DNA from 4 places in the Vibrio sp. Vb1554 genome. Region 2 is predicted to be linked to each of the others. Evidence: predicted binding sites of a transcription regulator. Region 2 holds the regulator's gene; each other region holds the start of a gene.
The links. The regulator PurR, encoded in region 2, represses purine synthesis genes. The targets are predictions, from matches to a motif close to TNANGNAAACGTTTNCNTNA.
Positions count from the first base shown of each region.

Region 1 (7,934 bases), on a different contig from region 2:
TGATCTAGCGTTCAGATACTGAGTCATCGTGTATCTGGCGTCAGACAAACTTTACCCAAAAACCACAAAAATAATAAATTACACCATGAAAATTCTAAATAAATCAACAACTAGTGAACACATCGGAATCAAAAACCTCCAAAAACATAAAGTCTCCATTCTCATCTCTAATGGTATTAATTATGAGAATCCTGACCGAAGGATCGTTGCTCCGATGTATGGAAGTAACAATATTTTTGAGATAGCAAAGTCTTACAAACAAGCCAATATTCGTGACGTTGAAATAGTAATCGATTCTACGAAGCACCCTGACCTTTCAGAGAAAGTACTCGCACAGAACGCCGAAGAAGGTCGTTTGCCTATATTTGATTTGGCAACGGGAATCCATTTTGACAGGCTCAGCACCGTCCAAACACTACTAGAAGGCTACAAAATTTTCGAAAGCACTCAGCTCGCAAACTCCATATCTAAGAGTCTGATTCAAAAAATTCCACTCCATTTCGAGACTTCAGAATCTTGCCTATCTCACTACCTAGATGCTGGTTCGAATAGCTATCAGAAGCTACTCAAAGCCTTAAAGAAAACAAAAGCCAATTATGAATCGATGCTTAGTGATGCGACGAAAGTGACTGAATTTGACCAGTTAGTTGACGTTGAGTCGTTCGACAATATCAGCTACCTCATTGAAGACAATCAATATGATACAACGGTATTGCTAGGCCAGACTGGCTCAGGGAAAACAAAACACGGATTGCAGCCGCTGATAAGGTCGGCCAATAAAGACAAAAAGGTAGTCTATCTCTCGTACCTCATTCCTCTAGTAAAACAGCTGTGTGAATCTGTTGGAGCAGAAAATTACAAAAATTCCTCATTATTTGAGATAGAAAACGCAGCATCACTGGGTGTTGTCGTTAACAGTGTCTATAAAGATCATCTGGCTTCAGTCATCATCAATTGCGACATACTCATTATTGATGAATTCGAAAAAGTTATGACGAATGTCTGTGGGCATAACGACACAATGCGTGACGAAGTATTTGACGTTCTGACTCTAGCTATCCAGCAGGCTCCTAAGGTCGTTGTCGCAGACGCAGATGTTACAGATACCACTTTACGATGGTTGCGTAAGAATCGTAATAGTGTCCTAGTCATCCGTTCGATGCAAAACCCATACGCCAACATCAACGTAACTATCGCAAATAAGTTTGCCGCTTTTAGCAACACATCTAACAAGCTCAAAGATGAGAATGTCATCCTTTTCGACTCTCTAAAGTCAATGCGCATGACAATGATAGACATGGGGTTGACGGATAAGAGTGGGCAAGCTTGTGAAAAGGTTGCATTAAAAAACAAGGTGTTAGTACTCACTGGCAGCAATAAAAACATGAAAGCTCAATCGAATTTCCTGACATCACCGTCAGAAGAGTGCACCAAGTACAACATGATTATGGCATCACCGTGCCTGGCTTCTGGCTACTCATGTGAAGCTGAATATACAGACAATGTTAACGTTGTCAGTGACCTAGTGCTGGGGATTGATGAATTGGTGAATTTCTCAAGGCGTTTCCGTGCAAGTAAAAATATTACGTTTTACTTGACTCAAAATGAATATTTCAATTATGTCCCTACTCTTCCTTGTAACACTGACTCCGACCGCGACATCCTTCGTAATGAGTTTGAAGAGAAGAAAAAACTATTCAATGCAAATCAACCCCTTAGCATGATGTGGAATCTAAAGCGGCTTGGTTTGAATGTCCAAGTACAGCAATCGAGCAAAGAAGAACTTGAAGAAGGTCTATTTAAATTCAACCTATTAAAGGCTAGGGATCTCAAAGCACGAATTAAGGCTATTTTGGCCGCACGCGTCATAACAAGAGCCGAGGCAGACAGGCTAATCATGAGCAACCAAGTCGGGTTTGAAGAACTGGCAATGCTCAAGAAATTCGAGATTATGCGCGACTACCAACTCGAGAAGATAACTAAAGAAGATATTCTTTTTGATGAGGTATTTCGGAACAAGGCTTTATTCAAACAAATTTGGAATCCTAGTGGCGCAAACCTAAACAAGCACCTCGTAGAACCAGCAAAATTCATCAAATCACAAGTTTTACAGAATCCAAAGTACAAAGGTGAAAACGAAACTCTCATATTAACGCGTCCTCAAGTGAAGTCTATCGCCATCGAAATCTACGAGAATCAGAAGACGTATGAGCACTTACTACCAGACATCAAATGGAAAGATTATTGTACGCAGCATTCTGCTACTAAGCTCTTCAAGTCGTTAATTAAGTCATTAGGGTATGTGTGGCCAGAAGGTGATTTCCAAGGTGAGCCTAAGAAAGTGAAAATTTCACTGGATGCGCGGGCACTAGCTTGCAAAGAAATGATTCAACTAAGTTAAAAAATAACATCAAATGGCTAAAGTTCAACCAAATATAAGTAGTGGTGAATTGAGTAACTGATTGAAATCATGGATCATTACAACACTAGCAAGGGGTTCAAAAACTCATTTGAATTCTTAAGAAAACTTCGGCTAACCACCGAAAAGGAGTCATCTATATCTGACTCTCCATAACGACAATAACTAAACGACGAGAGACTAAATGAAAAACAAAGAATTTATTCGAATCAATGATCTAGCTGACTACCTTGGTATCAGCAAAGTGACAATATGGCGCTGGAGAAAATCTGGGCAACTACCGAAACCAACCGCTATAAGCCCGAAAATCGTAGGCTGGAAAAGAGAAACAATCGAAGCTTGGATAGAAGAAAGTGCAGGCGCAATGCCGTACTAACACTTGAATCCGAGATCTATAAAAACACAGACTTTACGTACAAACATGAAGAGCTGTGGGAAGGGGCGAACAACTCAATTCGCCTATAAAGCATATTCATGGACAGCCTCCAAGAAGCAATAAACTAAGTTATGGGGCATAAATGTCACTTACACAACATTCTCATCCAAGCCTAGTAATACAGCTCTAGTATGAACTGGGCAACCATCCACCCCGCCTCTCTAAAACGTTCCATCAAACTCACGGCTCGCTCAGCCACTCTCAATTATGCTTGTTAACATTCGTCCGTAAGCGAGTCACGGCTAAACACAAGCATTAGAAACTACAGTGTGTTAAGTGACCGTCTGTAAAAAGGATTACATCCGATTTCGTTTAGCTACACGCTTACTTGACTAGTAACTTGACTAGAAATACCAGAAATGAAAAAGGGGTTAGCAAGTACTAACCTGCTAACCCCCAAAATAAATGGCACGCCCTGTAGGATTCGAACCTACGACCACATCCTTAGAAGGGACGTGCTCTATCCAGCTGAGCTAAGGGCGCGCTACAGGGACAGGATTATACGAGTTCAAACGGGTAAATCAACGGGTTTTCATAACATTCTGATCTGAATGCCTAAAAAAAGTCCATTAAAACGCTTAATGTTCAAAAACACCACAAAGCAAACGTTTGCGTATGGATGTTGATAAGAAATTCTGCGACAATGCGCCGCAGATAATCTGCCTTCTTAATTTATAAGGAAAGTCATGACTGCTCAAAATATAGACGGAACTCTCATTTCCCAAACTGTTCGATCCGAAGTGGCTGCACGTGTTAAAGCACGTGTTGAAGCTGGGCTACGTGCTCCTGGTTTAGCAGTGGTTCTAGTTGGTGAAGATCCTGCTTCTCAGGTTTATGTCGGTAGCAAACGCCGTGCATGTGAAGAAGTTGGGTTTGTTTCTAAGTCTTTTGACCTTCCTGCGTCTAGCTCAGAAGAAGAGTTACTAGCTCTGATTGATGAATTAAACAACGATGATGAAATTGACGGCATTCTAGTGCAATTACCCCTTCCTGCGGGCATAGACACAACACATGTTTTAGAGCGCATTCACCCAGAGAAGGACGTGGATGGCTTCCACCCTTATAACGTTGGCCGTCTTGCGCAACGTATTCCAAAGCTTCGCTCTTGCACGCCAAAGGGCATCATTACCCTACTCGACCGTTACAACATTGAGCTACGTGGTAAACATGCGGTTGTGGTTGGCGCATCAAACATTGTTGGTCGTCCAATGACACTTGAGCTGCTGCTTGCGGGCTGCACAACAACAACATGTCACCGTTTTACCAAAGACCTAGAGAGTCATGTGCGTCAAGCTGACGTTGTCGTGGTTGCGGTTGGTAAGCCTAACTTCATCCCTGGTGAGTGGATTAAAAAAGGCGCAGTGGTGGTCGATGTCGGTATTAACCGTCTTGATTCAGGCAAACTAGTTGGCGACGTGGAATACGACAAAGCACGTGAAAGTGCGAGCTTTATTACTCCTGTTCCTGGTGGCGTTGGCCCAATGACCGTCGCAAGTTTAATTGAGAACACGATGCTCGCTTGCGAACAGTTCCACACAGACAAATAACGTAAATTTCAGATACGAAAAAGGCTCCGCAAGGAGCCTTTTTGCTAATTGTTGATATCTATTTCAATTACAGACTTAAAATCACGCCCGCAATAGAAGCGCTCATTAAGTTCGCCATGACACCAGCGATAATCGCACGGAAACCATGCTTAGAAACAAATGCACGCTTTTCTGGTACCAAAGAGCCCAACCCACCAATCAGCATCGCCATGCTTGAGATATTTGCAAAGCCACACAAAGCAAACGTCACGATTGCTTGTGAGTGTTCACTAAGTTGAGACTTCACTTCTGCAAGCTGGATGAAAGCGACGAACTCATTCACCACAATCTTGTTACCAATCAGCGAGCCTGCTGTGGTTGCTTCTTGCCATGGTATACCCAACAACCAAGCGACTGGCGCAAACACAAAACCTAGGATGAGCTCAAAACTTAATGGTGTCCCAATCAGATCACCTATCCAGCCTAACATGCCGTTTAGCATTGCAATGACACTAATAAACGCCAGTAACGTACCACCGACCGATACAGCAATGCGTACACCCGCCATGGCACCATCGGCTAATGCTTCTACTACGTTGGTTGCACGTGGAATTTCAACTTGGCTAATGTCGATATCTGCTGCTTTATCCGTATCTTCTGGCATTAAAATTTTTGCCATCAACAAGCCGGCAGGTGCTGACATAAATGCAGCAGCAATAAGATAGTTGAGATCGACACCCAGTGATGCGTAACCAACCAACGTTCCGCCAGCAACTGACGCTAAACCACCTGTCATAACTGCAAAGAACTGCGAGTCAGTCATGTGTTTTAGGTAAGGCTTTACCATTAATGGTGCTTCAATGGTGCCAACAAAGATATTCGCCGTAGCAGACAAAGACTCAGCACGACCGATACCTAGCAGCTTTTGAATACCACCACCGATAAAGTTAATGATTTTTGGCATCACACCAATGTGATAAAGACCTGAGATAAGAGAGGAGAAGAAAACGATGATACCCAGAACATTGATCGCAAAGGTGAAGCCCCCTGTCGCCAAATTACCGAATAAAAACGCAATGCCCTCTTGACCATAGTTGATCAAATTCGACACAACACTGCTCACTGAATTCAGCGCATCTCGTCCTGCTGGTACATATAAAACCAACAACGCAAACAGTACCTGCAAAGCAAACGCAAACGACACTGTTCTCAGCTTTATATTTTTTCTATTTGTAGAAAGTAGCCATGCTAGGAATAGTATGGCTACGATACCAATAATTGAGTTCATAAAATGAATCCGACAGAAGGGGGATATGGAAGGCACCGGATTGTATAGCGGACTCAAAATGCTGCAAGTTGAGGATGTTAACAGTGTGAAAAGTTTAAGCGACCAATAACTGACCAACAAAATAACAAATTGAATTTATTAAAGATAAACGTTTGCTTATTTTAATTATTTCCATATGGAAAATATGTTTCTGGTTCAGGAAAAATTTTTGTGAAGTGAATCACCTTATGTGTCGTTCTAAAACGTCATTGATCCTGTTATTTAGGAATAGAGATGTAAGGCGCCAAACGTTGGTCCCAATGACAAGGGTTGCCGATCTTCTGTTTGATAAAGTTAATCACTGCGGATATTTTTTTTGGCATATGCTGCCGGCTTGGGTATACCGCATAAAACGGCATCGACTGGCTGGCTTTCCAGTCAGGTAACAGCTGTATTAACTTACCCGTTCTAAACTCATCCCCCAGCAAGTAAGTGGCAAGGTAGGCAATACCCCAACCTGCAATAGCCGCATCCCGAACGGCTTCTGCCAGATCCACTGAATAGTTACCCGAGACTTTTACGTTCAATTCTTGCTGATCTTTGGTAAACGCCCACCCCGTATAGTCACGCTCCCAGCTTCTGTATATGAGGCAGTTGTGAGCAGATAGGTCATCCGGTTCTGCTGGCGTGTCATGTTTCAATAAGTAATCTGGCGATGCCGCAACAACAAACTGGCAATCCGTCAAACGCTGCGCAATGTAACCTTCAGGCAAATGCTCGTTGTTGGTTACCCATAAATCGAGCCCTTCGGCTAACATATCGACCTTATAGTCAAACAGATGTACTTCCACTTGAAGTTGAGGATACAGTTCGCGTAACTCTTGAATCGCTGGAATAATGTGTAAGGTACCAAATGATTGCGACAACCCAAGACGTACCAAACCTGCTACTTCATCCCGCTGGGTTTCCATCTCTAATGTGGCGCTGCTCACCGCTTGTACCACTTGCTCACAGTGATGAAAAAAGGTTTTCCCTGCCTCAGTCGGCGTAAAGCTTCGCGTAGTGCGTTGAACAAGCTTGATACCAAGAGACGCTTCTAACTGACTCAACTGTTTACTCACATGAGACACCGACACGCCTAAGCTCTTTGCAGCAGCTGTGAAGCTTTTGTGTTTAAGAAGAGCGGAGAAAATCACCATTTGTGCGGCACGTTCAGATAACACGCTTTACCTCGATTTGGTTATAGAAAAAACAAAGGGCTCCGAAGAGCCCTTGTATTGAAGACTGAATGCCAAATTGTTTGATGGCAGATCAGTATTTAATGCGGTCAGCCAAGTGACTCACAGCAAGTGCGAAGTAGTAAGAGCGGTTCCACTTCATCAATACGTTGTAGTTATTGTAAACCAGATACGTACGACCATTCTCGTCGTCCGGCATGATCAACCATGCTTTGATGTCTTCATCCAGTTTTGGCAACGGGCTACCGTCATATTTTGTGATACCTAATTGGCTCCACTCTTGAAGGTATTTGCCTTTTTCAGCCGTGCGCCCTTCTAGGCTGCGATCAATATTTTTAGGAACCTTAACTTGGCGACCCCAAGTATATTTATCATCCCAACCAGACTTGCTCAAATAGTTAGCGGTTGATGCAAACACGTCCGCTTCAGATTGCCATATGTCTTTTTTACCATCACCGTTGCCGTCAGCAGCAAAACGAAGGAAAGAGCTTGGCATAAACTGGCATTGACCCATCGCACCAGCCCATGAGCCTTTAAAGTTCTCTAGCTCAATATGGCCTTGATCGAGGATCTGAAGTGCCGACATAGTCTCTTTACGGAAAAACTCTTCACGACGGCCTTCAAATGCCATTGTGGATAGTGCATCAATCACTTTAAAGTTGCCGGTAAACTTACCAAAGTTACTTTCAACTCCCCAAAGTGCCACAATAAAGCGCGGGTGGACACCGTACTCATCGCCTATACGCTTTAGCTCGGTGTAATGCTCTTTGTAGAGTTGTCTGGCTTGCTTCACCTTCCATTCAGGCACCGCGCGAGGAATGTACTCATCCAATGTCAGTTTCTTTTCTGGTTGGTTTCGGTCCGCTTTTACTGCTCGGGGCTTGTACTCAACATTAGCAAAAGCAGCACTAATGACCTGCTCTGAGATACCTTTATCACGAGCTTCAGCACGCAGCTTATTCAAGTATTCATCAAAACCCTCGCTACTTGCAAAAGCCGAGGTACACATACCAACGCTAAGCATGGTAGCCAGTATCTTTTTCATATT
Region 1 is NZ_JAWPOJ010000010.1:86,120-94,053, reverse strand. It holds gene R8N28_RS10740 (hypothetical protein) at 215-2,401, shown strand; gene R8N28_RS10735 (helix-turn-helix transcriptional regulator) at 2,604-2,795, shown strand; tRNA gene R8N28_RS10730 (tRNA-Arg) at 3,262-3,338, opposite strand; gene folD (bifunctional methylenetetrahydrofolate dehydrogenase/methenyltetrahydrofolate cyclohydrolase FolD) at 3,542-4,402, shown strand; gene R8N28_RS10720 (NupC/NupG family nucleoside CNT transporter) at 4,470-5,669, opposite strand; gene R8N28_RS10715 (LysR family transcriptional regulator) at 5,927-6,871, opposite strand; gene R8N28_RS10710 (lytic transglycosylase domain-containing protein) at 6,960-7,931, opposite strand.
Region 1: a site for PurR is predicted at 3,453-3,472, ahead of folD (bifunctional methylenetetrahydrofolate dehydrogenase/methenyltetrahydrofolate cyclohydrolase FolD). Genes of this name have one in related genera too.

Region 2 (7,934 bases):
ACGGTATCTGCATTGCGCATGCCACTAAAAGAGGCGTCGCAATTTGGGGTTATCGAAGTGGATAGCGAAGGTCGTATGATTGGCTTTGAAGAAAAACCAGCAAATCCGAAGTCGATTCCTGGTGATCCTGATTACGCTTTAGTTTCAATGGGTAACTATGTTTTTGAAGCTCAGGTACTGTTCTCAGAGTTGGTCGAAGATGCGGATAATGAAGCTTCATCACATGATTTTGGAAAGGACATCATTCCAAAGATGTTCCCTAGAGGTGATGTGTTCGTGTATGACTTCAGTACCAACAAAATCAGTGGCGAAAAAGAAGAGGTGTACTGGCGTGATGTCGGAACTATTGATGCGTACTGGCAAGCGCATATGGATCTGCTAGAAAAAGATGCACCATTTTCGCTGTACAACCGTAAATGGCCATTGCACACTTACTACCCACCATTGCCACCTGCGACATTTACCGACTCTGATAATGGTCGTGTGCAGATAATCGATAGTTTAGTGTGTAATGGCAGCTATGTTAGAGGCTCAAGAATCGAAAAGTCGGTGCTTGGTTTTCGCAGTAATATTGCTTCTGCTTGCGATATCAGCGAATGTATACTTCTTGGTGACGTAAAAATTGGCGAAGGCTGTGTTTTACGTCGTGTGATTGTCGACAAGGATGCTGATATTGCTCCTGGTACTCAGATTGGTGTGAATCTTCAAGAAGATAAAAAACACTTCCACGTGTCTGAGGAGGGCATTGTTGTTATTCCGAAAGGAGCTCGAGTTGGCTACTAACAACTTATCTATTCTGTTTGTAGCTTCTGAGGTTGAAGGCCTCATTAAAAGTGGTGGCTTGGCAGATGTTGCCAAGGCACTACCGGAAGCCCTTCAAAACCTACAGCAAGACGTAAGAATTACCATCCCTGCGTACAGCAGTATTGATAAACTCGCAGACGCAGAAGTTGTATTAGAAACAGAATTAACATCATGGCCGCATACGGAGTACCGAGTTTTGCGGCTCATGTTAGGTCAAAATCCTGTTTACCTGATTGATTGTCCGCCGTATTTCAATCGACCATCAATGTATGCGGAGAACAACCAAGCGTATACTGATAACGGCGAGCGCTTTGCGTTTTTTAGTGCAGCATGTCTCGACATGTTACCCAAGCTCGCCTTTCAACCTAATATCATACACGCGAACGATTGGCACACAGGTCTTGTTCCATTTTTGCTCAAGCACAGGTATGGCAATGATCCGTTTTTTGCTCATACTAAAAGCGTCATTTCAATTCACAATGCGGTCTTTAAAGGCGTATTTAGTTATGAAGACGTGCAGTGTTTGCCAGAGTTTCATTGTAGAAACGTTCCCGATGCTGCGGTGAGTGCAACGCATATTACGATGCTCAAAGCTGGTGTAATGAATGCAGATAAGATAAACGCGGTCAGCCCTACGTACGCAGAGGAACTCAAAACAGAGCTTGGCAGTCATGGAATGGCTTGGGAGTTTCAGCAACGCGCGCAGGACTTAGTTGGTATTTTGAACGGTTGTGATTACAGTGCTTGGAACCCGGAAACGGATACTTACTTGCCAGTTAATTACTGCGCCGACCAGCAAAGTATGTCGCAAGGGAAGAAAGCTTGTAAAAAAGCATTACAACAACGACTAAATTTGCCCGAAAAAAATGTAGCTATGTTCGGTATGGTTTGTCGATTGACCCAGCAGAAAGGCGTTCATTACTTGTTGCCTGCTTTGGCCGATTTTTTGAAGCACGATGTTCAGCTAGTTGTCGTTGGGACCGGAGACCCTATTCTTGCCGCTCAGCTACGAGAGGTTGCCGCGCAGTTTTCTAGCAAATTTGCCTTTGTAGAAGCGTATGACAATGAACTTGCGCATATCGTTGAAGCTGGTTCTGATTTCTTCTTGATGCCTTCTGAGTTTGAACCATGTGGCTTAAACCAAATCTATAGTATGGCTTATGGGACATTACCGATAGTACGCGGTGTTGGTGGCTTAAAGGACAGCGTTAGCGATTATGATGTAAACCCATCTGAAGCAACGGGGTTTGTTTTTTTCGAACCGACACCGCAGGCATTGTTGTTAACGATGCTAAGGGCACTGTTGCTCTACGCTCAAAACGAGCCTGAAGTGAATAAAGTACAGTTGCACGCGATGCAACAAGACTTTTGTTGGCAAAAGGCCGCAGAATCTTATTTGCAGCTTTACCACTCAGCGTTAGTTTGACTTAAAATTGTAACGAAAGGCACCGAATGAGGTGCCTTTATTATCTTGAGTAAGGGGAGTGTGGTAGGATGGCTTTTTACTCAATAGCACGATCTTTTTGATACTCAATATGACCCAGCCGCTACTTTTTCATAAAACCTATTTGCACCCTACTAGTCATGAGTGGGTTGTATTTGTGCACGGTGCTGGTGGTAGCTCTTCTATCTGGTTCAAGCAAATTAAAGCTTACAAGCAACACTTTAACTTATTGCTGATCGATTTAAGAGGTCATGGAAAGTCAAATCAGTTACTTAAAGAGCTCATTGCTAGCCGTTATACCTTTACGGAAGTTACCCAAGATATTTTGAAAGTATTGGACCATTTAAAGATCCAATCCGCTCATTTTGTCGGTATGTCGCTTGGTACTATTATTGTTCGAAACCTTGCTGAATTGTCATCAGAGCGCGTACGTTCGATGGTGCTCGGCGGTGCTGTCACAAGGCTTAACACTCGTTCTCAGATATTGGTGAAATTAGGTAATTTTTGTAAGCATATCCTACCGTACATGTGGCTCTACAAACTGTTCGCTTATATTGTTATGCCTCAAAGAAGCCAACGAGAATCTCGCCACCTTTTTATTCGCGAAGCCAAGAAGCTTTGCCAAAAAGAATTTAAACGTTGGTTTATTCTCGCCGCTGATGTAAATCCGTTAATGAAATATTTTAAAGATCGAGAGTTACCCATTCCGACTCTTTACTTAATGGGCGACAGGGATTACATGTTTATTAAACCTGTCAAAGAAATGGTTGCAGCACATAAGCTCAGCATTCTACGAGAAATCCCGAATTGTGGTCATGTATGCAATGTAGAGCGTCCAGAAGACTTCAATCAACACTCCATCGAGTTTATTAAACAGCAAGCTGTATGTGCTTAAAACTGAGTGCATCCACTGAATAGGAGAGCCGCTATAGCTCTCCTAGTTGATATCCACATTGCCAACATGCACCAAATTGCCCTTCGTTTATTTCATGACATTTTGGGCATTGCCAATCTTGATACTCATGCCTATCGGATTGTTTTCGATATGCTTTTACTATTTCTTCAGCTTTCATCTTTTGTGCAGTGTCAAAAAGCCACACATAAGGATCGGTATCATCACCAAACGGCAGTTCTCCTTTTAAGCCGAAAATACCTTCTCCACGAACTTCACAGTAAATTTGTTCCACTTTAAGCAGCTCACATACAATGTGTGCTTCTGCTGGGTTTTTAGCGATAAATATTTTCATCAAAATACCCACTTCACCAATTACGAGTTTTGCTGACTTGGTGTCGGCCTTACTTTATTCATAACCCATTTAGTGATGATTGGAAATAGTCCCAATAGCGCAAAAGACGCTAATACTGCGGGTGAAACAATGCCCGATAGGCTTTCAATTGTTGCTAATTGAGTACCTGCATTCAGATATACGGCTGTGCCTGGCAGCATACCTATTTGGCTAGTGAGATAAAATCTACCTACAGACATCGGCGTTAAGCCCATCAGTAAGTTGATTAGAAAGAAAGGGAATACAGGGATTAGACGCAAGGAAAATAGATAAAAAGCTCCGTCTTTTTCGACACCTTGATTAATTGCGTTGAGTTTATTTCCGAATTTGTTTTGTACCCAGTCACGCAATAAGTATCGGCTGCTCAAGAAGGCCAGTGTTGCCCCCATAGTGCTAGCGAAAGAAACCAGTAGCAAGCTTGTCCAAAAACCAAATAAGGCTGCACCAAGTAAGGTGACTACTGCCGCTCCTGGGATAGAAAAAGCGGTAATTGCAATGTAGGTAAAAAAGTAAATCGCAGCCGAGAATACAAAATTCTGATCGATGTATGTAGTTAGTGCTTCTTGTTGGGCTTTTGCATTCTCTAAGGTTAAATACTGGCCAAAGTTAATACCTAAAAAGACGATAGCCGCTAGTAGGATGAGACCTAAAATCAGTTTCTTATTCATAATTTTGATTCCAATTTGGGATATATGTAATAAGACAGTAGGAAAACCGAAAAAATTTCACAAAAAAACCGCAGATTAGACTGCGGTTTTACAAGATAGTTTTTAGGCCGACTTTTATTGGAGGCCGTTCATCAACTCATCTCGGCGAGCTTGAGGTACCACACTCCAATGAGTGCCGTTGATAGCACCTTCTAGTGCCCATAGCAACTCAATGTTGACGGTTGCAGAGTGCGTATCTCTTATCGCTTTATAGGCGTTAAGCGCACCTTCCTCTTCAAGCTTCTCTACGGATTCGATGCCGGCTTTTTTTAGCATGCGCTCGGTAGCCAGTCGTAAGTTAGGCAAATCTTTCAAACGGTTAGGCTTTGTACTTGCTTGCTGTTCTTTCTCAAGCTTTGCCTTTTTCAATGATTGATTCGCTACTTCGATTAAGCGTTCGCTTGATTCCCATAAATCGCTGGAAATAGCGTAGTACTTTGTAACGACTGGGAAGCCACGTTTTTTATAAACGTAAGGCTTTAGCCCTTGTTTCTCGAAGTCAGATGAAGTTTTTTGGTCTGCTCTGATATGAAGCTGATTGTTTACCACTAGTGCAAACATTGTTTCATCAGCGAATAGTCCGAAGCCACCAAACATTGAGCGCGACTTGATATTACCAAGTGCCTCAAATAGCTTCATAGAGTCTTTGAGTATCGGTTTATCCATGTTTTGTTATCTCGGTGTAATTAATATTACGCCACCAAAAGTCAGGTCCGAGAGAGTAGCAAACATGCGTAAAAACAATGTCATTACAGAGTAAAGTCATTGCTTACACACTTGCCATCGGTAACCCCGCTACCTTCCATATCGTAATATGGTTCAGGCCGGAGGCTTTGCGTCCCACTCTTTCGAATGGTTTGCCCTGTGCGTGACACAATGAGCATACTTCTTATATTGAATTAACATCACGGTTTAGCGTTAAAAGTGTGATTTCGGTTCAATAAAAATGATAGATTGAATGCTCTATTTTGCATATGGAAAGGTGTAAATTGGCCTTTGAAAAGTAGTTCTTAATATATATTACATTTATATAAAACAGGGAGTTAACGTTAGTCAATTGTTATTAGAGCAGTGTGAAGTATTAGAGAATGCTTAATTTTCCCAAAAAAATAAGCACCCCTATAGAGCGCTTATTTAACACGGTTAAATACAGTGAAATTTAGTTCATTTTTTTCACAGTATTTCGAATTACAAGCTCAGGTTGCATTTCGAAAATTCGTTTTTCGTGTTCTTTATCTTTGATACGCTCAAGTAGAATTTCGAATGCATTTTTACCAACACGACGCTTAGGTTGGTGGATAGTCGTTAGCGGTGGAGAGAAGTATTCCGCAAGCTCGATGTTGTCGTAGCCGATCACTGAAATATCTTCAGGAATTTTGATCCCGTTTTGTTGCAAGCGGCTCATTAGGCCTAGAGCCATTGTGTCGTTAAAACAGAATACCGCCGTCGGGCGCTTGTCCATTGCGGTAATTTTATCTGCAACTAATACGGCCGTATCACATTCAAAGTTACCTTCAAGGATCCAGTCTTCATTTACAGCTAGGTTCGCTTCGCTCATTGCGCGACGGAAACCTGCAATGCGCTCTTGGCAAGCAAGCTTTTCAAAATGACCGCTTAGACAAGCGATATCCGTATGACCATTGTCAATCAGATGTTTGGTTGCAATGTAGCCACCTTCTTCTGAGTTATCCATGATCTTGTCTGCTTGTGAGCTCTCTGGGCCCCAATCCATGACCACTTTAGGAATGTCCGCATGACGGTCAAGCATCTCTTTTAGTTCTTCGGTTAAGTCAGAACACATCACAAGGATGCCATCAACGCGCTTTTCAGCCAGCATACGAATGTAATCGCGTTGTTTTTCGTAAATCCCGCCTGTGTTACATAAAATCAGAGTATAGCCTTGGCGGTAACAGTAGCTCTCAACGCCATCAATCACTTCTGAGAAAAATAGGTTAGTTGATTGAGTTACTAACATGCCAATCGTACGAGTTGAGTTGCATTTTAGGCTGCGTGCAACGGCACTTGGCGCGTAATTCAGCTCGTCAACGGCTTTCATTACTTTTTCTTGCGTTGCTTCTGCAACGAAACGCGTTTTATTGATAACGTGCGAAACTGTCGTAGTGGAAACGCCGGCTAAGCGAGCAACGTCTTTTATCGTGGCCATAAATGGTGTCCTGTATCGAGCTACTGAAATATGTCGTATTGGATGTACCTGATGCTCTAATGGTTTCACACCTAGCAATCTAAAATTGGCGCTAAGTGTCTCGGCAGCGGTTGATCCAAGTGCGACAAAAGGGTGCGTAGCAGCATCGGTCGATGAATTTTATCTTTTTTCTATCTGATGAGAAATTGCCATCAACCTGTTAAGAAAACACAAAAACCGCTATATTTCAGCGGTTTACATATAAATCATATTTAATCGTTTGCGCTCACATTTTAGCCCTATGTGGACTGACTAGCAATGTTTTCAGCAAGAGATTTGTGTATTTGAAGTCACATTTTGACTGCTAAATAACCAAGCGTCTTTGCGCTAAGTTAAGGCAAACGAATATTATACCCAAGTTACTTACAATTGGTCACTTTCAGGCATACAGGAAGCCCGATAGGCAGGCTCCCTAAAAATAGGCGGCAATTATTCACCAAGAAGGTAGGCGCTGTCTAGTTTACAAAATGCAACTAATAGTTTCGCGACACTCGAGTAAAATCCAAATTCGTCGAATTTTTTACATTTGTCTGAAAACTGAGGTAACCAAGACATCAATTGTTGCTGGATAAAGTCGTTTTGTTTAACGAAGGCTTCTTCCATGTGTTTTTCTTGTTCAAGCTCGTTTGAGCGGATAATCATGTTCCCGAGAAAGTCGAGCTCAACGGCTAAGTGATCCGCAGGTTCCTTTAGGTTTTCGTCTACTTGAACGCCAAATTCAGCCATCAACTTTTCCATTTCCTCAGCTGGCTTGTCATTCAGTAAACCTGATTCACCAATGTACATGGATGCGTAAGGAAGAGCGCCGTATTTTTCTGTCTTCAAAAACAGTTCACAAAAGTCAGCTGCAAGCTCTAGTTGTGCATCTTCACGATCTTGTAACCGATTCAATGCATCAACTAGGCTATCAACAGCTGGTTTCAGCGACTCATTTTCACCTAAACCTGCGAGAAAACTGCGAATTTCAACACTGTGATAGGCTTCCAATTCTTTCTCTGTTAGTTCTTTTGCGAACAAGCTCGAAAACCACCAGTAAATTTCAGCGCGTTTTTCATTAAAAGCTTTCACTTCTTGCATTTTGGGCTCCTGAATGATGCTTCAAGTCATGCATCACAAAGTCAATTAGGGATATCCCCTAAGTGTAATCAATTAAAATGAATAGCAGTAACTATAATTGTTATGTTTTATGGTCAAAAATGACCGTTTATTAATAGCAATGGGCAAGCTTGTTTTGAATCAATAAAAACGCTAAATCTTGCGTTTTAATGTATCTATGACTAGAAATGTTACTAGTTATGAATAGAATACGTCTTGGATAATAAGAAGACAGAAAAGTGGTGTAAATGAGCTATCACGTATTAGTCGTAGAAGATGATGTTGTAACTCGTAGTAAGCTTGCGGGATATTTCCAAAATGAGGGCTACCAAGTCAGCGAAGCAGAGAGTGGCGCAGAAATGCGTGAAGTTTTGCAAGCGGGCGATGTAGACCTG
Region 2 is NZ_JAWPOJ010000012.1:12,186-20,119, forward strand. It holds gene glgC (glucose-1-phosphate adenylyltransferase) at 1-783, shown strand, start outside; gene glgA (glycogen synthase GlgA) at 773-2,230, shown strand; gene R8N28_RS11995 (alpha/beta fold hydrolase) at 2,340-3,143, shown strand; gene R8N28_RS12000 (DUF2007 domain-containing protein) at 3,175-3,495, opposite strand; gene R8N28_RS12005 (TVP38/TMEM64 family protein) at 3,516-4,202, opposite strand; gene R8N28_RS12010 (TfoX/Sxy family DNA transformation protein) at 4,317-4,907, opposite strand; cyclic di-GMP riboswitch class I at 5,024-5,113, opposite strand; gene purR (HTH-type transcriptional repressor PurR) at 5,401-6,405, opposite strand; gene torD (molecular chaperone TorD) at 6,874-7,521, opposite strand; gene torR (two-component system response regulator TorR) at 7,788-7,934, shown strand, end outside.

Region 3 (7,934 bases), on a different contig from region 2:
ATAGATATCGTACTGTTGGCCGTCTCGCTCAACAGTTAAATTTAATTCTTGCGGATCGCTCATCACTTGCATCAGTTGTACTGAAGAAGACGGGTCACTTAAATCGATCCCGTTCAGTTGAACCGCAATATCGCCAGGTTGTAGCCCTACATCATTAAATAATGCGGCATCACGACCAGGTGATACTCGATAACCAACAATGTCTCCGTCTTTTTTGACGGGTGAAATGGTGATGTATTTAAAAACGCTTTGTGGATCTTTCGCAATTTCCTCGCGGATTTGCTCTAATTTCTCTCCAACGTCAGACGTCGCTGCTTCTGCTCGCTGAGCTTGCGCCCTAGCTACCTGCGGCGATTCAGATAGCTTCTTATATTCTATACCTTCCATCATTAAGGTCTCGTCTCGACCTTGGTTATCAATGATGACGCGATCCACCAATACCGCTTTTAGTGTCGCACGTGTCCCTTCGATTTCTTCACCCAAACCGTACGTAGCTTGCTTACCTCGGTTAGCAATAACAGCAAGGCTGGTGTTGGCATCACTACTTGCAACCGCACCGACCAGCGTAAGGTTAAGGCGCGTCTTAGGGGCGTCTTTAACAATAGGCTGTTCTACAACCGCCGCTTTTTGCTCAGTGTATTTACCGAATAGGTTGGCATTCTGAAGGGCATTAAAATCTATCGCGTCGCCTTTATTGCTCGCAGCAACGCTACTCGCCGATGGACGCCATTGCGGCACTTCCGACGATTGAGGTATGGCTAACCACACAATTTTGCCAAGTATCCATCCGGTTATCGCAATAAACAGACAGGTAAGCAACAAGCTAAGTTTGGCTTGAATGGTATAATGATTGGACTTGATCTGAGCCAGTAGCGGTCTGCTTGATAATCCTGCACTTAGCTCTAAACGTTTCACTGAATGGATTCCTTTATTCTAACGTCCGTCATTTAAGCTATAACGATAGCTATCGACTTTAAATTGCTAAATTTGCAATAAAATTATTACTCAACAAAGAGCAGTGAACTATATCACAAGTTGTCTTTCATACCTTTTTCTTATGCAGTTTTTGCCAACTCCCTTGAAAAAAATACGCCTTGACTCCATCTGTAGGTGAATAATCCATCACTCATTGCCGTATTCGGGCAGTGATTAGATAGCGTAGTGTTCTATGAGTTCCCTAAATGAAGCCGTTAGGCTAGATAAATGGCTATGGGCCGCAAGATTTTACAAAACCCGCTCCATCGCGCGTAACATGGTCGATGGCGGTAAAGTCCACTATAATGGCCAACGAAGCAAGCCGAGTAAAATCGTTGAAGTGGGCGCTGAAGTCAGACTTCGTCAAGGCAACGAAGAAAAAATCGTGATAATCGAACAAATCTCAGATCAACGCCGAGGCGCTCCCATCGCACAAACCTTATATCGCGAAACCAATGAGAGTATCGCGAAACGTGAGGAACACGCGACTCAACGTAAGCTTAATGCCCACAACCCAAGTCCGGAACGCCGCCCAGATAAAAAGCAGCGCAGAGACATCATTAAGTTCAAACACCAATAAAAGCCGGAATTACCAACGAGGAAAGCACTCCATGGCAAATAATGTTTTAAACCGCTACCTATTCGAAGATCTTTCAGTACGTGGCGAGTTGGTACAATTGGATGAAGCGTACCAACGTGTTATCTCCAGCAAGGAATATCCGGCAGCAATAGAGAAACTGCTGGGTGAGCTACTCGTTTCAACTACTCTTTTAACTGCCACTCTTAAGTTCGAAGGTTCGATCACCATCCAGCTACAAGGCGACGGTCCTGTGTCTCTTGCCGTTATCAACGGTGACCATAACCAACGTGTTCGTGGCGTAGCTCGCTGGGAAGGCGATATTGCCGATGACGCAAACATTCACGATCTAATGGGTAAGGGCTACCTTGTGATCACCATCGAACCGAAAAACGGCGAGCGTTACCAAGGCGTCGTTGGATTAGAAGGTGACACTTTAGCAGAAGTGCTAGAAGGCTACTTTGCAAACTCAGAGCAGTTAAAAACGCGCCTATGGATCCGCACTGGTGAGCATGAAGGCAAAGCACACGCAGCAGGTATGTTGATTCAAGTGATCCCTGACGGCACTGGCTCTCCAGATGATTTCGAACATCTAGAGCAGCTCACTGACACAGTAAAAGATGAAGAATTGTTTGGTTTAGAAGCGAACGAGTTATTGTATCGACTATATAACCAAGACAAAGTACGTCTGTACGAGCCGCAACCTGTCGAGTTCCATTGTGGCTGTTCTCGTGAGCGTAGCGGTGCAGCAATCATCACCGTTGAGAAAGCTGAAATTTATGACATTTTGGCAGAAGTTGGATCAGTTTCTTTACATTGTGATTACTGTGGCACAACTTATACGTTCGACGAATCTGAAGTCACTGAACTGTATGCACAAGCTTCTACAGACAAGAAAACCCTGCATTAATTTACATAGCTTATCAAGCACGTAATTTACCCTACAAAAGGCCAGCTTAATGCTGGCCTTTTTGTGATCAACCCCTCGTAATAACTAGCCTCAAGCGTAATAAAACAACTGCTTAATTTTAAACAATTAATAATGATTTTGCCCTAGCGCAAAGGATTGCGTGCACGATAGACTATTCCCACCAATATGTGACGGGTTACCTAAAACCTTATTGAAATCATGGGTAAATTTTGAGCTATCTCCCTGTTTTCTCCCCGCCCCGTTGCTAGCATGGTGAGCAGATTAAAATTAAAACATTCTTACAAAATCCCTACAAAATCCTTATAAGGAGCACCTATGACCGTTATGGAACATACTAAGGCTGCAACACTTGATCTAACCAAGCACGGACTGCATAACGTAAAAGAGGTTATTCGCAACCCAAGCTACGAAATGTTGTTTGAGGAAGAAACGCGTGAAGACCTAACCGGTTATGAGCGCGGCGTGGTTACTGAACTAGGTGCGGTTGCCGTTGACACTGGCATCTTTACTGGTCGCTCACCAAAAGATAAATATATCGTCAAAGACGCTACGACAGAAGAACATATGTGGTGGACGTCTGATCAAGTGAAAAATGATAACAAACCAATCACTCCTGAAGTGTGGGACGAGCTAAAAGAACTGGTCACAAACCAGCTTTCTAACAAACGCTTGTTTGTTGTTGACGGTTACTGTGGTGCAAACCCAGATACACGTTTGAGCATTCGTGTTATCACAGAAGTCGCATGGCAAGCGCACTTCGTTAAAAACATGTTTATTCGCCCGACGGAAGAAGAGTTAGCGATATTTGAACCAGACTTCGTAGTAATGAATGGCGCAAAATGCACTAATCCAAAATGGGAAGAGCAAGGCCTGAACTCAGAAAACTTCACCGTATTTAACCTAACCGAGCGCATGCAACTTATCGGTGGTACTTGGTACGGCGGTGAAATGAAGAAAGGTATGTTCGCCATGATGAACTACTTCCTTCCACTAAAAGACATCGCATCAATGCACTGTAGCGCTAACATGGGCAAAGATGGCGATGTAGCGGTATTCTTCGGTCTATCTGGTACGGGTAAAACGACCCTGTCGACTGATCCTAAACGCGCGCTAATTGGTGATGATGAGCACGGCTGGGATGATGACGGTGTCTTCAACTTCGAAGGTGGTTGTTACGCAAAAACCATCAAACTTTCGAAAGAAGCAGAGCCGGACATCTACAATGCAATTCGTCGTGATGCACTGCTAGAAAACGTAACAGTACGTGGCGATGGTTCTATCGACTTTGATGATGGTTCGAAAACAGAAAACACACGTGTTTCTTACCCTATCTACCATATCGATAATATCGTTAAGCCAGTATCAAAAGGCGGTCACGCGAATAAAGTGATCTTCCTATCAGCCGATGCATTTGGCGTACTGCCTCCAGTATCTAAATTGACACCCGAGCAAACTAAGTACCACTTCCTGTCTGGCTTTACCGCCAAACTAGCGGGAACAGAGCGCGGTATTACTGAGCCAACACCAACTTTCTCTGCTTGTTTCGGCGCGGCGTTCCTAACGCTTCACCCAACTAAATACGCAGAAGTACTGGTTAAACGCATGGAAGCAGCAGGCGCTGAGGCTTACCTAGTGAATACTGGTTGGAACGGCACTGGCAAACGTATCTCTATTCAAGATACACGCGGAATTATTGATGCCATTCTTGATGGTTCGATTGAAGAAGCACCAACTAAGCACATTCCAATCTTCAACCTTGAAGTACCAACGTCACTACCAGGTGTGGATCCTAGCATTCTAGACCCTCGCGACACGTACGTTGACCCACTTCAGTGGGAAAGCAAAGCGAAAGATTTAGCAGCGCGCTTTATCAATAACTTTGATAAGTACACAGACAACGCTGAAGGTAAATCCCTGGTTGCGGCTGGTCCTCAGATTGATTAAATCGAGTAACCGCGACGTCGCGTAAACGCAGTGAAAAGTTGGCATTAACTTATCACCTTTACGTAGGCCAAGTTACAAAAATTGCTTCAAGCCCCTCTTTTGAGGGGCTTTTTATTGAATACCACAGAATATTGATACAAGCTAAAGCCTATCTAGTTTTATTTCATAACACACGTAGGTTCTAGCAAAGATGAAAACAGCGCGTCGAGTTCTACTTCTGTTACTGGTTATCTTAGTTGCCATTCCAGCCGCTACGATTGCGCTGCTAACAACATCTTACGCGGACGCAACCTGGCGCTTGCTGTCAAACACCTTTTCTCTTCCCTTCCGGGCCGGAAGCGTGCGTTATGGCTTTCCCTATCACCTAACTTTACAACGCGTGAACACCAGCGGAGACGATGCGTCTTACATCGAGCAAGTCGATTTATGGATGAATCCCGATGTTTATCGCGATGGTAAATGGATCGTTGATAGTTTATTGATTGATGGTATGAGCTTGCAGTATGGCGCACCAAAGCTCCCACCTTTAGACAACGTTTTATTCCATCAAATCGCGCTCAAAAATATTGATTACGCCGACGAGCAGTTCTCTGCCAATGGCATTGACCTTCAAATTCAATCACCACAATGGAATGGTCAATTAATACCATATGGCGAAGTTCAACTTGCGGCCGACCAACTCTATTGGAATGGCGAAGCCTTTAATCAAGTCTTAGTCGATATAGACTACAAACCGCAAGACAGTACGCTTTATGGCACCTCTTTTAACTGGCGTAACAGTCAAATATCTGGGCAAGGGGAGCAGTATCCTCAAGGCTGGTCTTTAGTAAATGTGACCATCAACAAGCTGAAACTGAGTAATACGCAGCGCCAATCACTGCTTGCAAAACCTTGGCACGATCTACCATTTAGCATTAATCATATTAATAGCTTAGATTTGCTTAACGCCGATATTGAATGGGGCGACTGGCACTGGCAGAACTTGGATCTTTCTGTGGAAAACGCCACACTGCCACTGTCTCTCTGGAAGACAAAAGCTCAAGTGTCATTGCAGGCGGATAGCGTTCGATTCCAGCAGCAAACCGCAATAGAGCCACGTTTGAGTGCCGCTATCGAGCCAGGAGTAATCCAGCTCAACGAGCTCAGCTTAGATTGGCAGCAAGGTCGAGTGCAAGTTTCTGGATTGTTCACGCCAACACAATGGAAGCTCAAAGAAGCCTCTATTCAAGGCCTCAAGTGGGCAACACAGCCAGAAGACAACCTAAATTGGTGGCACGCCGCCACCAGCGAGTTAGAGCATGTTGCAATCGAACGACTCGACATTGAGCGCAGCCAAATTATCCAGCTATCTCACGAACCTTATTGGCAACTTTCCGGTTTAAATATCGAAGGACAACAGCTTGATATTAAACAGTCGGCTCAACGTTGGGGCCTTTGGCAAGGCGAATTGGAAGTCAGCGTTGTCAACGCCAGCTATGACCAAATACTCACGTCTCACGCAGCACTTGCCATGCAAAGCAAAGATGGCTTTTGGCAATTGACTCGCCTTTTTGCGCCACTCGAGGAAGGCTACGTAGAAGGCATCGGACAGATAGATTTGAGTACCCCAAGCCAACCTTGGGCGCTCAACGTCAATGCTGATGGTATTCCCTTATCGCTCTTCCACGATTATTTTTTACCCGACACACTGGCTATTGATGGTTTTTCCGATCTTAGCCTCGATCTACAAGGGTTATCAGGTGATCGCAACATGCTGGCCTACAGCTTATCGGGTGAAGTGGAAGCCAATCTCCGAGATACCCGCTTGAAGTCCCAAGCGGATCATTCGCTCAAAGCCATTACCTTAAGTCCACTGCGTTTAAGCGCGCAACGAGGGGAAGTTGCCATAACGCCGGTCACCATCTCAGGAAAAGCCATAAGTGGTAAGGTTTGGGGAACATTTGATATGGCCAACAACCCGCTAAGTGGCATTACTTATCAATTGGAAGAGTCGTGCGGAAACATTGAAGGCGATCTACTAAGTGGCGAAACCCACCGTAATGAGTGCGTGAACGCATCAAAACTGGCCGAGCCTACTGATATTGAGACTCCACAGAAAAATGAACCTTCCATCGAGCAGCCAATCGTAATTGATAACATCAATTTGGAGACTCAAGAGGAAGAGCTTTACGAAGAAGTTATCGAAGAAGATGAAGTACCCGACACGAATTCCGCAGCAGAACAAACCCTCTCACCGACAGAGCAAGAAGGTGAAACAGATAAGCGCCCAGCAGATCAGTCGGCGCTTACCCCATCAGCAACTGAGTAACTGCGAGTAGTTCGGTATCAGCATATAGGTACCGACAAAATCAACAGCTGGCGTGTCACCACTATAAATCACTACGTGAATAACGATGCGTGCTTTGCGTCCCGACTCCAATCGGTCTAGGTCACCACTGATCCCATCCAACGAAGTACTCGCCACGGGGTTTTGTTCGACTGGTTGACGATAGCGAATCGAGCTGTCGGCCAACACAATATCACCGTGCAGCCCACGCTCTTTAAGCAGCAGCCACGTCATCCCCCACCCTGTCAGGGTTGCTAAGGTAAAAGCTGACCCAGCGAACATGGTGTTATGCGGATTAAGGTTAGGATTAAGCTGCGCACAGCATTCAAACTGGTAACCCGTGTACTGGTTAATCTTGATCCCCATTTTGTCGCTAATTGGGATTTGTTGCTCCCAGCGCTGTTGAAGCTCAGTACACCATTCAGGGCGACGTAACACATTGGCCATCGGATCCAGTTGCTTCACCATTTGCTGATGGCGCACAGGGCCACGCTCATCGGTCAGCTCACCTCGACGCTCAAAGCCATTTTTTTCATAAAAGGCGATGGCATCTTCACGGGCATTACACACCAAGCGTTTCGCTCCTTCCTGGCGTGCTAACGACTCTAGTGCAACCAAAACCAGCGAACCCATCCCTTTGCTACGGCGATTATTTTTAACCGCCATATAGCGGATCTGGCCATCATTGTCCGGCGTAATGTATAAACGGCCAATCGCCATAGGACGACCTCGACCATCAACAATCATGCGGTGATGACTCATTTCGTCGTATTCATCGCGCTCTGAGCCGATCGGCATACGCCATGGCTCACGAAGCAGTTGCCAGCGAAACTGATAATACTTGTTTATCTGATTATCGGTTTTGGGAGTAATGAGTTTGAACATATCAATCCTTTGAAAGCACAACACTAATCAGTGTCGGAAAAATTACTCCAAGCCAATTCCATGAGCTTGGAGTTAAAGCTTAGACTATGGCGCCTGTGTTACCAGATTAGACCTGCAACCAAAACGTCACAGGACCGTCATTCACCAAGGACACTTTCATATCGGCAGCGAAGCGGCCACGCTGTGTGGGTAAGACTTCTTCACACAAGTCAGAAAAGTAATCATACAAGCGCTCTGCATCAACAGGATGCGCACCGCGAGAAAAGCCAGCTCGCGTGCCTTTTTTTGTATCCGCA
Region 3 is NZ_JAWPOJ010000006.1:97,733-105,666, reverse strand. It holds gene gspC (type II secretion system protein GspC) at 1-915, opposite strand, end outside; gene hslR (ribosome-associated heat shock protein Hsp15) at 1,169-1,555, shown strand; gene hslO (Hsp33 family molecular chaperone HslO) at 1,587-2,462, shown strand; gene pckA (phosphoenolpyruvate carboxykinase (ATP)) at 2,799-4,427, shown strand; gene R8N28_RS07355 (AsmA family protein) at 4,618-6,735, shown strand; gene R8N28_RS07350 (bifunctional GNAT family N-acetyltransferase/hotdog fold thioesterase) at 6,721-7,638, opposite strand; gene dtd (D-aminoacyl-tRNA deacylase) at 7,745-7,934, opposite strand, start outside.
Region 3: a site for PurR is predicted at 2,607-2,626, ahead of pckA (phosphoenolpyruvate carboxykinase (ATP)). Genes of this name have one in related genera too.

Region 4 (7,934 bases), on a different contig from region 2:
CATACCATCAAGCGGTTTCAGGATGACATCACCATGTTTTTCACGAAATTCTTTAATTTTCTCTGCTTTTCGCGTCACGATCGTTGTAGGTGTCAGCTCTGGGAACCATGCCGTAAACAGCTTTTCGTTACAATCACGTAAGCTTTGAGGCTTGTTAACGATCAGTGCACCTTGTTCTTCTGCACGCTCAAGGATGTAAGTCGCGTAGATGTATTCAGTATCAAACGGAGGATCTTTACGCATTAGCACCGCGTCTAGCTCAGACAGTTCGATAGTTTGCTCTGATTTGAACTCGTACCAACCGTTTGGATCTTCTTTTAGTTCTACCACTTTAGTATCTGCAATGGCAACGCCTTGATCGAGATGCAGATCATTCATTTCCATGTAGTGGATTTCATAGCCGCGTCGTTGCGCTTCAAGCATCATGGCAAAGCTAGAGTCTTTTTTGATGTTAATGGACGAGATTGGGTCCATTACGATACCGAGTTTGATCATTATTTTTCTCCGTTTAACCAAGATCGCCGAAACGAACTTGTAAGGCTGTAATTGCTGTCAGAGCCGCTGTTTCGGTACGCAGAACGCGAGGGCCGAGTAGCGTTTCTTCAAATTGGTATTCTCGAGTCATCTCGATCTCTTCAGACGATAAACCGCCTTCAGGACCGATCAGTAGGCGCACTTTTTCAACCGGGGTTGGCAAAGTGTTGATTGAGTATTTAGCACGAGGGTGAAGGTTAAGCTTTAAACCATCGTACTCTTCTTTACACCACTCTTCCAAGCTCATAATTGGACGAATTTCGGGCACGACATTACGCCCACATTGCTCACAGGCACTGATGGCGATTTTCTGCCATTGCGCGAGTTTTTTCTCAAAACGCTTTTGGTCAAGCTTGACGCCACAACGTTCAGAAATCAGAGGAGTGATGGTATTGACGCCAAGTTCAACAGACTTTTGGATGGTGAACTCCATCTTATCGCCACGTGAAATGACTTGACCAAGGTGCAGATCTAAAGGGGATTCAATACTGCTTTCTACACGCTCGGTGATGTTAACCAAAACTGATTTCTTGCTGACTTCACTGATAACCGCTGGGAACTCTGCGCCACTGTTGTCAAAAAGGAGAACGTCTTGGCCTTCTTTCATGCGCAAAACACGACCGATATGGCCTGCTGCGTCGTCACTTAAAGCAAGTGAGCCAAGTTGATGAATGGTTTCTGGATGATAAATTCGAGGGGTACGCATGAGATTTCCAGCAAGAGAATAAACTTAAACCCTAACATGGATGCTTTGCACCGAAAAAACAAGGGGCAAGAAGCGTTTCAATATCAGTAATTGAAACGCTTCGAGGTCGGAGGTTACAGTGCGCGGCAGGCTTCTTGAACAAATGGGTTGTGATTGCCCTGTACTTTTGCAATGCGCTCGTCACGCTCACATTCCCATTTATCGACAGGATAGGTTTTGTTCCAAGCACTCATTAATTGCGTTTGCTGCTTCGACAGTTTGAAACCGTACTCTTTGCTCATGTATAGATAGGTACGAGCAATTGAGCCACGCGCACGGTCTGGTGGCATGACTTTACGCTGCTTAAAGTTCACTTGCATCTCACAGCGACCATAACTCACGCCATCCATACCGTTCCATTGGCTGAAGTTGTAGTTCGAACGGTCACCGTTTACTTCACCAATAGCAGGGGTTAGGTTGTGCAAGTCTGCTTCCATCAAACGAAAAGTTTTGTCTTTTTTCTTACAGTTTTTACGTCCGCCATCTTGCCAGCATTGACGCTGGTGGCCAAATTGCCACGCAGGAACAACGTGCTCCCATTCGATTCGTGCAGCCCGTTTTTCTTGTTTACGGACTTGGTAACCGCAAGAGGCTAAATCGGGTAAGCCTTTCTTGCCTTGCCATTGAATGTTACAGCCACAGTAGAAGCTTGTTGGGTGGTCTTGATAAATTTTGACCGCCTCACGTTTGGCTGCAGAGAATGAGCTCGGTGGAGCGGCAATCGCAGTGCTAGAAAGCGAGATAAGCAACAGAGAGAATAAGTATTTCATGATAAAAGTCTTTATAAAGTATGACTTTATTCATGATAACACGCATAAAATAGCTTTAGTGATGAGTAAGTTAACAATAGTTGGCGAAGGGAAGGTTTTGATCAAATCGATCTTTATTTTGGGAACGCAAGTAACACTATGAGGTAAGGGCTACGATAATTGAATACCGGTGAAGTTAAGTGGTTGGCGGCATTTTTGACAAGAGTACGTCGCCTCTTTGCGCAGCACTTTATTATGACGGCGAATCGAGAGAGGGTAGGTCATACAACCACAACGATACTCAAAGGTTTTACCTTGAACGGATTTTACTTCAAAGCTGTGAGTGGTTTTGGCTGGTACGTTAAATACGGCTTCCATGACGCCTTTCCATTCTTTGCCGTGAGGCCTAACTCGCCCGTAAACCTGATAAGTAATCAGGTGTGCTACTTCATGAGGAATGACTTCATCTAAGAATGCTTGGGTGTTTTCGCGAAATAAAACAGGGTTTAGGCGTACTTGATTTAATTGAAGGTAGGCTTTTCCTGCCGCTTTCCCACGGACGTCGAAGGTGATTGTTGGAATCGGGAAAGAACGTTTGAAAGCTTGTTCCGCCATCGCGATACATCCCGCCATCACTTGCTTGGCTTTATAGCTGAGTTCTATATCCACAATTCACCTCGATAAATCAAATAAAAAAGCCCCCGCATTGCGAGGGCCAGATCATAGCATCAGTTAATTATGGTGTGTGTTTTTTCTTGATGGTCGCATGGTAAGCGTGCCATGTACCGTAGCCTAGAATTGGCATGGTAAACAACATTCCGATCCCGTAGGTCGCAAAGCCGATAAGAATACCGCCACAGATGATCGCTGCCCAAACAATCATTGCTGGAATGTTGGATTTCACGGCATTAAAGCTGGTAAACACAGCGGTCATCATGTCTACGCGACGCTCCATCATGAGCGGAATAGAAAAGGCTGAAATGCTAAACACCACACAAGCCAAAACAAAGCCAACTAAAGAGCCGATGACAAGGAAGGGTAGGAACTCACTTAAAGGTGCCCCTTGAACAGAAGGGTAGAGTGCATGAAGTAGAGCGGCAATGCGCATCCAAAATATCATACACACTGCGAGTAACACGGCGAACGCCCATTGAGATGTTGAGTTACGACCGATCGCTTTCATTGAATGGAACAAGCTTGCTTTGTGTCCGCGCTCTCTCTCCCAACTGGCATCATATAAGCCCAGCGCGAGAAACGGACCAATTAACATGTAAACAATCAAACTGGGCATGACGACTAAGTGTGTGCCTTGCCACTGTACGAGCAAAACAATGCCTATCGCAGCTGCCATAAAACAGATGCCATAGAAAGCACTAATAAGCGGCATTCGCACGAAATCATGCAGACCTAATGCGAGCCAATGAAAAGGTGCAGAAAGATTGACCGTATTGCACGGTATGGTTCTGGCGTATTCGTTGTCTGGCACTTCCTTTCGTTTGTTGTGGAAGTCCGATGGATTAACAGTTCGAGGCATAACTCCTCCTTGATTTATTCCCACATTATCCGCTTATACCAACTGACAGCGGTTTTTGTTCAGTCAAACTTGAAGCGACTTTTTCAAGTTTACATCTGAGCATTGGCTTAGTTTGGTATCAGCCATAAAGATGCCTGACTCATGTCTTTACTTAAGTGTTGCTTCCACAGTCGCCAGCATCCGACGTCTCTATTTAAATTGGAGTTAACAATATTTTAACTATTGGCGGAGATGGGATAATTTACAAATAATTGCTTAAAATTTATTCGGTATAAAAATGAGGGAGAAACAGGACTGCTTTGTGGGGCAGGGCGGTATGAGCCGAAATGGCTGGATAAAAGTTGCTGAAAATAAAAAGCCCCCGCCATAGGCGAGGGCTTGATTGATTCTTGCTTGGCTTGATTATTTGATGCCAGCGAAATCGCGTAGAAGTGCAGCTTTGTCTGTCGCTTCCCACGGGAATTCTTCACGACCGAAGTGACCGTAAGCCGCTGTCTTCTTGTAGATAGGTTGAAGAAGGTTAAGCATTTCTTGTAGACCGTATGGACGTAGGTCGAAGAATTGACGAACCGCTTCAATGATGATGTCGTGAGATACTTTCTCAGTACCGAACGTTTCCACCATGATAGACGTTGGATCAGCAACACCGATTGCGTAAGAAAGTTGGATCTCACAACGGTCAGCCATGCCTGCCGCTACGATGTTTTTCGCTACGTAGCGTGCTGCGTATGCTGCACTACGGTCAACTTTTGATGGATCTTTACCAGAAAACGCACCGCCACCGTGACGAGCTGCGCCGCCGTAGGTATCTACGATGATCTTACGACCAGTTAGGCCACAGTCACCCATAGGACCACCGATTACGAAGCGACCGGTTGGGTTAATGAAGAAGTTTGTTTCTTTGTTGATCCACTCAGAAGGTAGCACTGGCTTAATGATCTCTTCCATTACCGCTTCACGCAGGTCTGAAGTTGAGATTGAGTCACAGTGTTGAGTTGAAAGAACAACCGCGTCGATACCAACGATGTTACCTTGATCGTATTGGAATGTTACCTGAGATTTTGCATCAGGACGCAACCAAGGTAGTGTGCCGTTTTTACGAACTTCTGCTTGCTTTTGAACAAGACGGTGAGAGTAAGTAATTGGCGCTGGCATTAGTACTTCAGTTTCGTTACAAGCGTAACCAAACATGATGCCTTGGTCGCCTGCACCTTGTTCTTTAGGGTCAGCTTTATCAACACCTTGGTTGATATCTGGCGACTGTTTACCGATTGTGTTTAGTACCGCACAAGAATCTGCGTCAAAGCCCATATCTGAATGTACGTAGCCGATTTCACGAACGGTTTCACGAGTTAACTCTTCGATGTCTACCCATGCTGAAGTCGTGATTTCACCACCCACCATTACCATACCGGTTTTAACGTAAGTCTCACATGCAACACGAGCCTTTGGATCTTGCTCTAGAATCGCGTCAAGAACCGCATCAGAAATCTGGTCTGCAATTTTATCTGGATGACCTTCTGATACTGACTCAGAAGTAAACAGGTGCTTAGCCATGTTAGCTCCACTATATCTGGTTTAAAACTGGGGAATGATAAACTCTCCAGCGCAAATTAATACTAATTTTTGTAGGTGTATCTACATCTAGACGTCTATTCTAAATTTGATTGCTCGAATTACAAGCTCTTTTTTGGTTTTTGTTATAACCAAACGTTTGCCTGATTTATTGATAATTTTAAGAACTTCGAACGATTTGGCGCGAAAGGTGCAATATTTGTGAGGTTTTGGACTGGAAAACGTTTGCACACCCAACAGGGCTTTGAGAGAATTATGACCTACTTTTCGTTTCGCTTAATGTACTCAGGAGCAGACATGTCGTCTCGTAAACATCTTGCCAATGCAATTCGTGCTCTAAGCATGGATGGTGTTCAACAAGCTAACTCAGGCCACCCAGGCGCACCAATGGGTATGGCTGATATCGCTGAAGTTCTTTGGCGCTCTCACCTAAACCATAACCCTTCAAACCCAGAGTGGGCCGACCGCGATCGCTTTGTGCTGTCAAACGGTCATGGGTCAATGCTTATTTACTCTCTACTGCACTTAAGCGGTTACGAGCTATCTATTGACGATCTGAAAAACTTCCGTCAATTGCACTCAAAAACCCCAGGTCACCCAGAGTACGGCTACGCGCCTGGTATCGAGACAACAACGGGTCCTCTAGGTCAAGGCATCACTAACGCTGTTGGTATGGCGATCGCAGAGAAAGCACTAGCGGCACAGTTCAACAAAGAAGGTCACGATATCGTTGACCACTTTACGTATGTGTTCATGGGTGACGGCTGTCTAATGGAAGGCATCTCGCATGAAGCATGCTCTCTTGCTGGGACGTTAGGTCTAGGCAAACTGATCGCGTTTTGGGATGACAACGGCATTTCTATCGACGGTCACGTTGAAGGCTGGTTCTCTGACGATACACCTAAGCGTTTTGAAGCGTACGGCTGGCATGTAATCCCAGCAGTCGATGGTCACGACTCAGACGCGATCAACGCAGCAATTGAAGCAGCAAAAGCGGACCCACGTCCTACGCTTATCTGTACCAAAACAATTATCGGTTTCGGTTCTCCTAACAAGTCTGGTTCGCACGACTGTCACGGTGCACCACTAGGTCACGATGAGATCCAAGCGGCTCGTGAATACCTAGGTTGGGAGTATGGCCCATTTGAGATCCCGGCAGATGTTTACGCTGAGTGGGATGCAAAAGAAGCGGGCGCCGCGAAAGAAGCAGCTTGGAATGAAAAATTCGAGGCATACGCTGCAGCTTACCCTGCTGAAGCGGCAGAGCTTAAACGACGTCTAAACGGCGAACTTCCTGCACAGTGGGAAGAAAAAGCGAACCAAATCATTGCCGATCTTCAAGCAAACCCAGCGAACATTGCATCACGTAAAGCATCGCAAAATGCACTAGAAGCGTTTGGTCAAATGCTTCCTGAGTTTATGGGTGGTTCTGCTGACCTAGCGCCTTCTAACCTGACCATGTGGTCTGGTTCTAAGTCTCTAGAAACGGAGGACTTCTCTGGCAACTACATCCACTACGGTGTACGCGAATTCGGTATGACTGCTATCATCAACGGTATCGCATTGCACGGTGGTTTCGTTCCTTACGGCGCAACATTCCTAATGTTCATGGAATACGCTCGTAACGCAATGCGTATGGCTGCGCTGATGAAAATTCAGAACATCCAAGTTTACACGCATGATTCGATCGGTCTTGGCGAAGATGGCCCAACTCACCAACCTGTTGAGCAAATGGCGTCTCTACGTGTAACTCCAAACATGAGCACATGGCGCCCATGTGACCAAGTTGAGTCTGCAGTTGCATGGAAACTAGCGATTGAACGTAAAGATGCACCAACTGCACTTATCTTCTCTCGTCAAAACCTAGCGCAACAAGAGCGTACTGCTGAACAAGTCGCAGACATCGCGAAAGGTGCTTACATCCTGAAAGATAGCGAAGGTAAGCCTGAGCTAATCCTTATCGCAACAGGTTCTGAGGTTGAGCTTGCAGTGAAAGCCGCTGAGCAACTAACTTCAGAAGGCAAGAAAGTACGCGTTGTTTCAATGCCATCAACAGACGCATTCGACAAACAAGACGCTGCTTACCGTGAATCTGTACTGCCATCAGACGTAACGGCACGTATCGCTATTGAAGCGGGCATTGCGGATTTCTGGTACAAGTACGTAGGCTTCGACGGTCGTATCATCGGTATGACAACATTCGGTGAATCTGCACCTGCTGGTCAGCTATTCGAGATGTTTGGCTTCACGACTGAAAACGTAGTGAACACAGCTAAAGAATTGCTAGCGTAATTGCAGGACCATCTAAACAGTCGAACGTAAACGACAACTGTTAGATGCTAAAGTTAGAAAGGCCATCATTATGATGGCCTTTTTATTTTTGTCAGGTTTTCCAACCTTGTGGAATGCTTTGGTGAATGCAGTCTAAAAGTACGGATAAGCGCAGTGGTGGTCGTCCTGCTGGTGTATAGCAGTTAATGGAAATAGGCTCAGAAACCCAACCTTCTAAGCATGGTGTGATTCGCCCTGGGTGATGTTTCTCATAGCCGCATGCTGTCCAAGTCGGCAGCAGTCCAATACCATGACCATTCGCGATACTGTCTATTTGCATTGCTATGTTGTCGCTGTATAAGCGACTAACAAAGGGTTCTAAAAAGAACTCACCGTGTTGAGGGTGTGCTAGCATCAATCCATTTTCTTGCACTGAACCAAAATCGATCCATGGATGTGCTTCAAGTTCTTTGGGGTGCGGTATAGGCCCATGTTGTTTTAGATAATTTGGAGAGGCAAAAGGCGT
Region 4 is NZ_JAWPOJ010000018.1:78,541-86,474, reverse strand. It holds gene gshB (glutathione synthase) at 1-495, opposite strand, end outside; gene rsmE (16S rRNA (uracil(1498)-N(3))-methyltransferase) at 509-1,240, opposite strand; gene endA (deoxyribonuclease I) at 1,354-2,049, opposite strand; gene R8N28_RS15665 (SprT family zinc-dependent metalloprotease) at 2,200-2,697, opposite strand; gene R8N28_RS15660 (DUF2189 domain-containing protein) at 2,765-3,562, opposite strand; gene metK (methionine adenosyltransferase) at 3,965-5,119, opposite strand; gene tkt (transketolase) at 5,435-7,429, shown strand; gene R8N28_RS15645 (LysR family transcriptional regulator) at 7,521-7,934, opposite strand, start outside.
Region 4: a site for PurR is predicted at 5,265-5,284, ahead of metK (methionine adenosyltransferase). Genes of this name have one in related genera too.